DNA from 2 places in the Aeribacillus sp. FSL K6-2848 genome. Region 1 is predicted to be linked to the other one. Evidence: a T-box and tRNA genes for the amino acid it is inferred to sense, from the RefSeq annotation. Region 1 holds a T-box; the other holds one or more tRNA genes.
What was found. The T-box of region 1 lies ahead of alaS (alanine--tRNA ligase). A T-box ahead of a tRNA ligase gene usually reads a tRNA of that ligase, here a tRNA-Ala.

Region 1 (5,004 bases):
GAACATCACTCCATATGATTTTATGGAAGAGGGCGAAGGATAATAAATTTGTTCCTTTCCATAAGATCGATAACGATTGACAGATGATGCTACAAACAGGGGACAAATTGTTTAAGCATAAAAAAGCATGCTTTATAGAGACGTATAATTTTTTGGAAAATGGTAACAAATAGTAGTGTGCATAGCGAGAATATACCGGATTAATAAATAATTAAATAAATGAATAAAGAAGGTGTCCCTGTTTGTTAACATGTCCGAATTGTAAAAGCAAAGATATTGGAAAAATCGGAGTCAATCAGTATTATTGTTGGCATTGTTTTATTGAGCTTACCGTTACAAAAGGTATTATTCACACACATCAAGTAGAAGAAGACGGAACACTAAGTTCTTTAGATGACTTGTTTCCTGAAGAAGATCGTGCGATTTGAGGCGCCTAAAATGGGCGCCTTCATGCATATTTTCGTGAGCATTCCTCAAAATAAAAAGAGGAGGGATGCGGGATGAATGAGCGAGAGCGGAAATGGCTTTTCCGAATCATTTTTTTTCTCATTTTATCATTGTTTGTATATATGGTTCTTCAGCTAAAAGTCATTTGGTTTCCTATTTTCAAAATGTTAAAAGCTGTTTTAATTCCTTTTATGCTTTCCGTCTTCATTACCTACTTGCTTCATCCCGTAGTGGAAAAACTTTACCGTTCAGGTGTTCCAAGAACATGTTCGATTCTCATCATCTATTTTATTTTTTTCGGAGGAGTCGGTTTTAGCTCTTATAAAGGTGTCCCAATTTTTGTTGAACAAATGAAAGACCTTTCCGAAAATATCCCTATGTTTACAAAATATTACCAAAGCTGGACGGATAAAATTCATGACGGAACAACCAATTTACCTGGAGAAATTCATCATCGAATTGAATCTTTTATTGCTGGAATGGAAACATCCGTCGCTGCCTTTCTTGAACGGATGCTTTCAAGCATGAAGTCAATTATTGATTATGCTGTTATTATTGGTGTCATTCCCTTTCTCGTTTTTTATATGTTGAAAGATTATGAGAAAATGAAAAAGGCCATTTGGTACTTCACCCCGAAGAAATGGAGACGTGAAGGGAGACGTTTTTTAGAAAACGTCGATGAGTCGCTCGGAAGTTATTTGCGGGGGCAACTATTTGTTTGTTTTCTGATCGGGCTGGCGGCTTCGATTTTGTTTTGGCTGTTTAAAATTAAATATCCGTTAATTTTAGGGACGATTATCGGAATGACCAATATTATTCCTTATTTCGGTCCATTTATCGGGGCGGTTCCTGCTTTGATGGTCGCTGCAACGCTCTCCATTAACAAAATAATTGTAGTGCTTTTCATCATTTTTGGGCTGCAATTTATTGAAAGTAATATTCTTGGCCCTTTCATCGTTGGGAAAAGCCTGCATATGCATCCGATGGTGATTATTATGGCGCTCTTGGCGGGCGGAGAAATCGGCGGAGTGATCGGTTTAATTTTAGCTGTGCCTTTTATCACTGTTCTGAAAGAGATATTGCTGCATATCATCCGTCTGAGGAAAGCGCATTGACAAGCGATTTTTCCTTGTCTATAATTCGTGATAGACATGGAATAAGTGCATGAAAGCGATGACGAATCGAGTATGTTGCAGTCCATCTTAAAAGAGAGGGGCTTCCGAGGCTGAAAGAAGCTCTAGATGAAGGGCAACAGAACGCTAATTCTGAGTGCAGGCAAAACCTGACGAAAATGCCACGTTACGGCAAATGAAGGTGATGAGCAATTGGCTCATAATCAGGGTGGTACCGCGAGTAACTCTCGTCCCTGTGTAAATCAGAGCATTTACATAGGCGAGAGTTTTTATTTTGCGAGAAAAATGAAGACATTTTAGGAGGAATGCCATGAAAAAGCTCACTTCAGCACAAGTTCGTCAAATGTTTTTAGATTTTTTTAAGGAAAAAGGACATTCGGTTGAACCGAGCGCTTCTTTAATTCCGGTTGATGATCCGTCACTATTGTGGATCAACAGCGGTGTCGCAACATTGAAAAAATATTTTGACGGAAGGGTTGTTCCTGAAAATCCGAGAATTACTAACGCACAAAAATCAATCCGAACAAACGATATTGAAAATGTCGGAAAAACAGCACGCCATCATACATTTTTCGAAATGCTCGGAAATTTCTCAATCGGCGACTATTTTAAAGAAGAGGCGATTGAATGGGCATGGGAATTTTTAACAAGCGAAAAATGGATTGGCTTCGACCCAAATAGATTATCAGTTACTATTCATCCGGAAGATGAAGAGGCGTATGACATTTGGAAAAATAAAATCGGGTTGCCGGAAGAACGAATTATCCGTTTGGAAGGGAATTTCTGGGATATTGGTGAAGGGCCAAGCGGACCAAATACTGAAATATTTTATGATCGTGGAGAAGAATTTGGAAACGATCCAAATGATCCGGAACTTTATCCCGGTGGTGAAAACGAACGCTATTTGGAAGTTTGGAATCTTGTTTTTTCTCAATTTAATCATAATCCTGATGGAACTTACACTCCGCTTCCAAAAAAGAATATTGATACAGGCATGGGCTTAGAGCGAATGGTTTCTGTCATTCAAAATGCGCCGACCAACTTTGACACAGATCTCTTTTTACCGATCATTCAAGCTACCGAAAAGATTTCGGGGGAAGCTTATCGAACCGACAAAGAGAAAGATGTCGCTTTTAAAGTGATTGCCGACCATATCCGCACGGTTACATTTGCTGTTGCAGACGGTGCGCTACCTTCTAATGAAGGCAGAGGGTATGTACTTCGCCGTCTTATCCGCAGAGCGGTTCGGTATGCAAAAACGATCAACATAGACCGCCCGTTTATGTATGAATTAGTTCCGGTTGTAGCGGAAATTATGAACGATTACTATCCGGAAGTAAAAGAAAAAGCATCCTTTGTTCAAAAGGTAATTAAAAATGAGGAAGAGCGTTTCCATGAGACTCTCCATGAAGGGCTTGCCATTTTAGCGGATGTAATCAAAAAGCAGAAAGGACAGGGTAGCCGAATAATTCCAGGCGAAGATGTGTTTCGGCTTTACGACACATACGGTTTTCCAGTGGAATTGACGGAGGAATACGCACAAGATGAAGGCATGGAGCTGGATTATGAAGGCTTTGAACGAGAAATGGAGCATCAAAAAGAACGTGCAAGAAAAGCCAGACAGGATGTCGACTCGATGCAAGTGCAAAGCGGAATTCTTGTGGAATTAAAAGAGGAAAGCAAATTTGTCGGCTACAATACCCTGGAAGCAAATGCACGGGTGCTTGTGATCATAAAAGATGGGGAATTAGTCGATCAAGCCGAGAGCGGGGAAGAGGTCCAAATTATATTGGACGAGACGCCTTTTTATGCTGAAAGCGGAGGTCAAATTGCTGACAAAGGAATCATCAAAAATGATGATGTGGTCTTAAACGTAAAAGATGTGCAAAAAGCGCCGAACGGCCAACACTTGCACCGGGCTGTCATCGAAAAAGGCGTTTTGACAAAAGGAGCAGCAGTTTACGCTTCCGTTTGTGCAGAGTCTAGAAAATCCATCGTGAAAAATCATACAGCGACACATTTGCTGCACCAAGCGCTGAAGGACGTGCTGGGCGTACATGTCAACCAAGCTGGATCGCTTGTTGCTTCCGACCGTCTCCGTTTTGACTTTTCACATTTTGGACAAGTTTCAACAGAAGAGCTGGAAGAAATTGAACGAATTGTAAATGAGAAAATTTGGGAAAGCATTCCAGTCTCTATCGAGCACATGCCTCTTGACGAAGCGAAAGCGATGGGCGCGATGGCTTTATTTGGAGAAAAATACGGAAAAATTGTTCGCGTTGTTCAAGTAGGCGATTATTCGCTTGAGCTTTGCGGCGGATGCCATGTAACAAATACAGCGGAAATCGGACTGTTTAAGATTGTTTCCGAAACTGGAATTGGTGCAGGAACCCGCCGAATTGAAGCGGTGACAGGAAAAGAAGCGTACCGGTTTATGAATGAACAATATTTATTGTTAAAGGAAATTGGGGCAAAACTGAAAGCGAATGTAAAAAATCTGCCGGAGAGAATTGACAGTCTGCAGCAAGAAATAAAAGAACTACAGCGGGAAAACGAATCTCTTACGATGAAGCTTAGCAATCTGGAAGCGGGGAACATCGCTGAAAAAGCGGTAACGATCAACGGTGTAACAGTTCTTGCGGAAAAAGTTCAAGTGAAAGATATGAACAGATTGCGCGGCATGGTCGATGAACTGAAGCAAAAGCTCGGCTCGGCTATTGTTGTGCTAGCAACGGTATCAGACGGAAAAGTAAATTTAGCAGCCGGCATCACAAAAGACTTAGTTGACAAAGGGTTCCATGCTGGAAAATTAATTAAGGAAATTGCAAGCCGCTGTGGAGGCGGCGGCGGCGGAAGACCTGACATGGCTCAAGCGGGAGGAAAAAATCCTGAACGGTTAGCTGAAGCTCTTCGTTTTGTCGAAGACTGGGTGAAATCCGTTTCATAAATTCCATTCATAGTGTAAAATGGATGTAGACAAGCAGATTCGCTTTTTAGTCTAGGAAAGAGGTGCAAAAATTGAGTTCCTTCGATAAAACGATGAAGTTTAATTTTTCAGAAGAACCTGTTGAGACAAATGTCAAGGAAGTTCTAAGTGCCGTATACAATGCACTGGAAGAAAAGGGTTATAATCCGATCAATCAAATCGTCGGCTATTTGTTGTCCGGAGATCCTGCTTACATTCCTAGACATAACGGCGCACGCAATCTGATTAGAAAAATTGAACGAGATGAATTAATTGAAGAGCTTGTAAAATTTTATTTGAAAAACAACCGTGAGGAATAAAATGCGAATCATTGGGTTAGACTTAGGTTCAAAAACATTAGGAGTTGCGGTAAGCGATGAGCTGGGATGGACTGCTCAAGGTGTGGAAACGATCAGCATAAATGAAGATGAAGGCGAGTTCGGGATTCAAAGACTCTCT
Region 2 (5,004 bases), 2.0 Mb from region 1:
GCTGATCTCCCCCAAGAGTCCACATCGACGGGGAGGTTTGGCACCTCGATGTCGGCTCATCGCATCCTGGGGCTGTAGTCGGTCCCAAGGGTTGGGCTGTTCGCCCATTAAAGCGGTACGCGAGCTGGGTTCAGAACGTCGTGAGACAGTTCGGTCCCTATCCGTCGCGGGCGCAGGAAATTTGAGAGGAGCTGTCCTTAGTACGAGAGGACCGGGATGGACGCACCGCTGGTGTACCAGTTGTCCCGCCAGGGGCACCGCTGGGTAGCTATGTGCGGAAGGGATAAGCGCTGAAAGCATCTAAGCGTGAAGCCCCCCTCAAGATGAGATTTCCCATCGCTAAACGCGAGTAAGATCCCTTGAAGATGACGAGGTAGATAGGTCCGAGGTGGAAGCGTGGTGACACGTGGAGCTGACGGATACTAATCGATCGAGGACTTAACCAAGAAAGAGCATCTATTCGTGAAGGAACCGTTATCTAGTTTTGAAAGAATTATGGACTTTTATTTACTTTGCATATGTCCTCTGGTGATTTTTGAATTGGAGGATTAGCTCAGCTGGGAGAGCACTTGCCTTACAAGCAAGGGGTCGGCGGTTCGATCCCGTCATCCTCCACCATACAGTATATCGATTCAGCTCAATTGGCAAAGCACGGTCGAGATATCGTCTTTCATGCTGCTTCATCGTACCAATTGAACTTTTCCTTGGACAAGATTTCTAAGATTGGAACGACGATCAAATGAAGCAAGACTGATTATTGATTGTTGTATTCATCATGCCGGTGTAGCTCAATTGGCAGAGCAACTGAATCGTAATCAGTAGGTTGGGGGTTCGATTCCTCTCGCCGGCATCATTAAAGGTGTTGCATATTGAGCAGGAACTTTTAGATTAGTCATCAGAGCAACGAGCAATGCTTCGACGAACAATCAGAGAGTTGTCCCGACGTATCCAGCGTTTTTGAGAAAACTGGAAGAGGAAGGGGCATATGACCGATTTTTAAGAAAAAATTACTTTATATGAGCCATTAGCTCAGTCGGTAGAGCAACGAGCAAGGCTTCATCGAATAAGCGACGAGTTGTCCCGACGCATCCAACATCCTCGAAAAGACTGGCAGAGGAAGGGACATCTGACAAATGAAAAATGGATTAGGAGAAAAAATTTTTTTATGAGCCATTAGCTCAGTCGGTAGAGCATCTGACTTTTAATCAGAGGGTCGGAGGTTCGAATCCTCCATGGCTCACCATTTTGACGCGGGTGTGGCGGAATTGGCAGACGCACTAGACTTAGGATCTAGCGCCTTACGGCGTGGGGGTTCAAGTCCCTCCACCCGCATAATACGCGGAAGTAGTTCAGTGGTAGAACACCACCTTGCCAAGGTGGGGGTCGCGGGTTCGAATCCCGTCTTCCGCTTTTCTCTGCCGGGGTGGCGGAATTGGCAGACGCACAGGACTTAAAATCCTGCGGTAGGTGACTACCGTACCGGTTCAAGTCCGGTCCTCGGCACCATATTGGCGCCCGTAGCTCAATTGGATAGAGCGTTTGACTACGGATCAAAAGGTTAGGGGTTCGACTCCTCTCGGGCGCGCCATATCGGGAAGTAGCTCAGCTTGGTAGAGCACATGGTTTGGGACCATGGGGTCGCAGGTTCGAATCCTGTCTTCCCGACCAGGGAATTTAAAGGGGCCTTAGCTCAGCTGGGAGAGCGCCTGCTTTGCACGCAGGAGGTCAGCGGTTCGATCCCGCTAGGCTCCATATTTAATTTGGCGGTGTAGCTCAGCTGGCTAGAGCGTACGGTTCATACCCGTGAGGTCGGGGGTTCGATCCCCTCCACCGCCATTTTTCGGACCTTTAGCTCAGCTGGTCAGAGCAGACGGCTCATAACCGTCCGGTCGCAGGTTCGAATCCTGCAAGGTCCACCATCTTTATTATATGGAGGAGTACCCAAGTCTGGCTGAAGGGGTCGGTCTTGAAAACCGAGAGGCGGGTCAAACCGCGCGGGGGTTCGAATCCCTCCTCCTCCGTCATTATTATCGCGGGGTGGAGCAGTCCGGTAGCTCGTCGGGCTCATAACCCGAAGGTCGCAGGTTCAAATCCTGCCCCCGCAACCAATGGTCCCGTAGTGTAGCGGTTAACATGCCTGCCTGTCACGCAGGAGATCGCGGGTTCGATTCCCGTCGGGACCGCCATTAATTATTGATTCAACAGCTGTAGGAGGAATTTTTCAAGTACAGCAGGTTGTGTCAATGAATTCTTTCTTTAATGATGGATTGTACATAACTTTTTATCGGAGTTTTACGGCTCGGTAGCTCAGTCGGTAGAGCAAAGGACTGAAAATCCTTGTGTCGGCGGTTCGATTCCGTCCCGAGCCATTGTTTTATTAATTGCGGCGACTGTGGCGAAGTGGTTAACGCACCAGATTGTGGCTCTGGCATTCGTGGGTTCGATTCCCATCAGTCGCCCCATTTGCCTATAGTAGAGATAGATAATATGGCATTGAAAATAAGTATTTATTTCTATTATCAGCTTATTATGCGGGTGTAGTTTAGTGGTAAAACCTCAGCCACGAGCGACACTTCAATGAATTATCTGCGAGTTACCTCGACGCATTTACATCCTCGAACAATGCTGGAAGAGGAAGAGGCATGGAAAATGCGTGTTTATCATTTAAATAGAAAAATAAATATTTTCGCGCGGGTGTAGTTTAGTGGTAAAACCTCAGCCTTCCAAGCTGATGTCGTGGGTTCGATTCCCATCACCCGCTTAATATGGGCTTGTAGCTCAGCTGGTTAGAGCGCACGCCTGATAAGCGTGAGGTCGGTGGTTCAAGTCCACTCAGGCCCATTGCTATTTTTTAAGCAGCTTAGTTGGGCAATTGACATTGCTGCAATTGTCAGTCAATAGCTGTTCTATTTGGCAAAATGCCTTAAATTTTTTTTATATTCCGCAGTAGCTCAGTGGTAGAGCATTCGGCTGTTAACCGAACGGTCGCAGGTTCGAATCCTGCCTGCGGAGTCATTTCGAAATCAAAAAAAGCGTTGCAGTTTGCAACGCTTTTTTTGTCTTCTTGTAATTTTAATCATTTTTCGTATATGGTTCTTTTTCTGTTAATGGAAGATCTCCCCATAAAACTGTTAAATCCTCTTCATCAAGCATTTTTTCATATCGTTTATGTTCATGTGACGGATAGACGTTTACGTTTTTTCCCTCAATATCTGTATAAATGAAGTTTTCAATATCTTCAATATATCCAATTTCATCATCGGAATTATACATATCTCCGTACGATAACGGTGGAGTTCTTACATCTTGCGGTGTTTCTGACGTTCCGTATTCGATAACATCTTGAAAATAATCATACGGTTCAGTAACAGCGGTATTTTCATGGTCGATTTGAGAGGATCCGTGAAAAGTCGCATCAAGTATTTCTTCCTCTACAGGTCTTTCATGAGAAATCGTTTGAACTAGAGTATGTTCTTTGCATGTTTTGGCTGTCGGTATGGCTTTGAGACGGTCTTCATCAATTTTTTTTCCGCAGACGGAACAAGTACCGTAAGTACCCTCATGAATTCTTTCTAATGCTTCAACGATCTCTTCATATTCTTTTTCTAAATGTTTATTTAATGCTAAATCTTTTTCTCTTTCATACAGTTCGGTCGCATCGTCTCCGGGGTGATTGTCGTAGCTGGAAAGCTCTCCAGTTGATTCATGGTCCAGCCCTTTTTCCAATTGAAAATGATCGTTATTATCCCAACGTTTTTCAATCTCATTTTTCATGAATATTAATTGCTTTTGAAATTCCTTTAATTTTTTTTCGTCCATGTCCATATGAAAGACACCTTCTTTTTTAGAATCTAAAGCTATTTTGGACGAAAAGGAATAAATTATAACTTTAAAATCATGAAAAAAATTCACCTTTGCAGCCATAAATTTCATCATCATTTTAAAACATGTCAGGAAAGGATTGCTGCTTCCACGCCTTTTTTAACGCTATGCTTTGAAGCTGATGGCACTTGAAAGGCTACCACAACATCATTCGGCTGAGAAACAGGCTGGCTATCCGATAAAGAGGCTGTGACCTATCGAGATGTTTTTTCAGGACAAAATATTTGCTCAGCATATTGAAATTGCGAGTGGATGATACAGAACAAATTTCACAGTAAAGCTTAATAAAAAAACACGATAGTAAACATACTATCGTGTTACTGAGATATGATGGTGCTTATGAGCAAACCTGCAGCAAGCAAAAAGCCTAATAAAGTGTTTGTTTGCGATGTTGCTTTCATGGCCGGCATCATTTCAATAGGCTTTGTTTTGCCGACAAATCGCTTCACCGCCTGAATAGCTTTTGGAATGCTAAGAAAAGCTAGAATAGACCACCATGTGGAATAATCAAAAATGATCATAATAAAAATGAGACAGTAAGAAACAATAAACATAATTGCTAAAAATCGAATTGCATTCTGGCGGCCAAGCAAAATTGCTAATGTTTTTCTTCCGTTTTCCTTATCGCCGTCTAAGTCTCTTATGTTATTCGCAAGCATGATGGCGCCGATCGTGATCGCAATCGGGATCGAATGAATGAAAGCTGTTGAAGTTAGATAACCTGTCTGAATAAAAAAGGAAATAAGGATAATAACGACTCCCATAAATAAACCTGAAGCTAGCTCGCCAAACGGCGTGTAAGCGATTGGATATGGACCTCCAGTATATAAGTATCCTACTGCCATACAAATTGAACCGACTAATGCCAACCACCAGCTTGACTGGAGACAGATGTAAATTCCCAATAGGATAGAGACAACAATACATGTGATTGCTAAATTTAAAACGGTTTGGGGCTTGAAGCCATTTCGGACAATTGCTCCTCCAATTCCGACAGATTCTTCTGTATCAAGACCTCGTTTATAATCGAAATATTCATTAAATAAGTTTGTGGCTGTTTGAATTAACAACGAGGCAGTAAGCATCGTAAGAAAAAGTCCAATATGAATGGGTCCTACTTGC

Region 2: it encodes a tRNA-Ala, which carries the amino acid that the T-box ahead of alaS (alanine--tRNA ligase) is inferred to sense. The anticodon was not compared.

The regions. Positions count from the first base shown of each region.
Region 1 is NZ_JBBOQQ010000001.1:3,025,896-3,030,899, reverse strand. Features, by position in the region: gene recD2 (SF1B family DNA helicase RecD2) at 1-43, shown strand, start outside; gene NSS70_RS14660 (hypothetical protein) at 243-428, shown strand; gene NSS70_RS14655 (AI-2E family transporter) at 501-1,562, shown strand; T-box leader at 1,612-1,818, shown strand; gene alaS (alanine--tRNA ligase) at 1,891-4,527, shown strand; gene NSS70_RS14645 (IreB family regulatory phosphoprotein) at 4,599-4,865, shown strand; gene ruvX (Holliday junction resolvase RuvX) at 4,867-5,004, shown strand, end outside.
Region 2 is NZ_JBBOQQ010000001.1:1,057,564-1,062,567, forward strand. Features, by position in the region: rRNA gene NSS70_RS05290 (23S ribosomal RNA) at 1-446, shown strand, start outside; tRNA gene NSS70_RS05295 (tRNA-Val) at 543-618, shown strand; tRNA gene NSS70_RS05300 (tRNA-Thr) at 778-850, shown strand; tRNA gene NSS70_RS05305 (tRNA-Lys) at 1,168-1,243, shown strand; tRNA gene NSS70_RS05310 (tRNA-Leu) at 1,251-1,332, shown strand; tRNA gene NSS70_RS05315 (tRNA-Gly) at 1,339-1,410, shown strand; tRNA gene NSS70_RS05320 (tRNA-Leu) at 1,418-1,506, shown strand; tRNA gene NSS70_RS05325 (tRNA-Arg) at 1,512-1,588, shown strand; tRNA gene NSS70_RS05330 (tRNA-Pro) at 1,592-1,668, shown strand; tRNA gene NSS70_RS05335 (tRNA-Ala) at 1,680-1,752, shown strand; tRNA gene NSS70_RS05340 (tRNA-Met) at 1,763-1,836, shown strand; tRNA gene NSS70_RS05345 (tRNA-Ile) at 1,843-1,919, shown strand; tRNA gene NSS70_RS05350 (tRNA-Ser) at 1,932-2,021, shown strand; tRNA gene NSS70_RS05355 (tRNA-Met) at 2,032-2,108, shown strand; tRNA gene NSS70_RS05360 (tRNA-Asp) at 2,111-2,186, shown strand; tRNA gene NSS70_RS05365 (tRNA-Phe) at 2,297-2,369, shown strand; tRNA gene NSS70_RS05370 (tRNA-His) at 2,387-2,462, shown strand; tRNA gene NSS70_RS05375 (tRNA-Gly) at 2,691-2,761, shown strand; tRNA gene NSS70_RS05380 (tRNA-Ile) at 2,768-2,841, shown strand; tRNA gene NSS70_RS05385 (tRNA-Asn) at 2,941-3,012, shown strand; gene NSS70_RS05390 (TraR/DksA C4-type zinc finger protein) at 3,073-3,825, opposite strand; gene NSS70_RS05395 (1,4-dihydroxy-2-naphthoate polyprenyltransferase) at 4,200-5,004, opposite strand, start outside.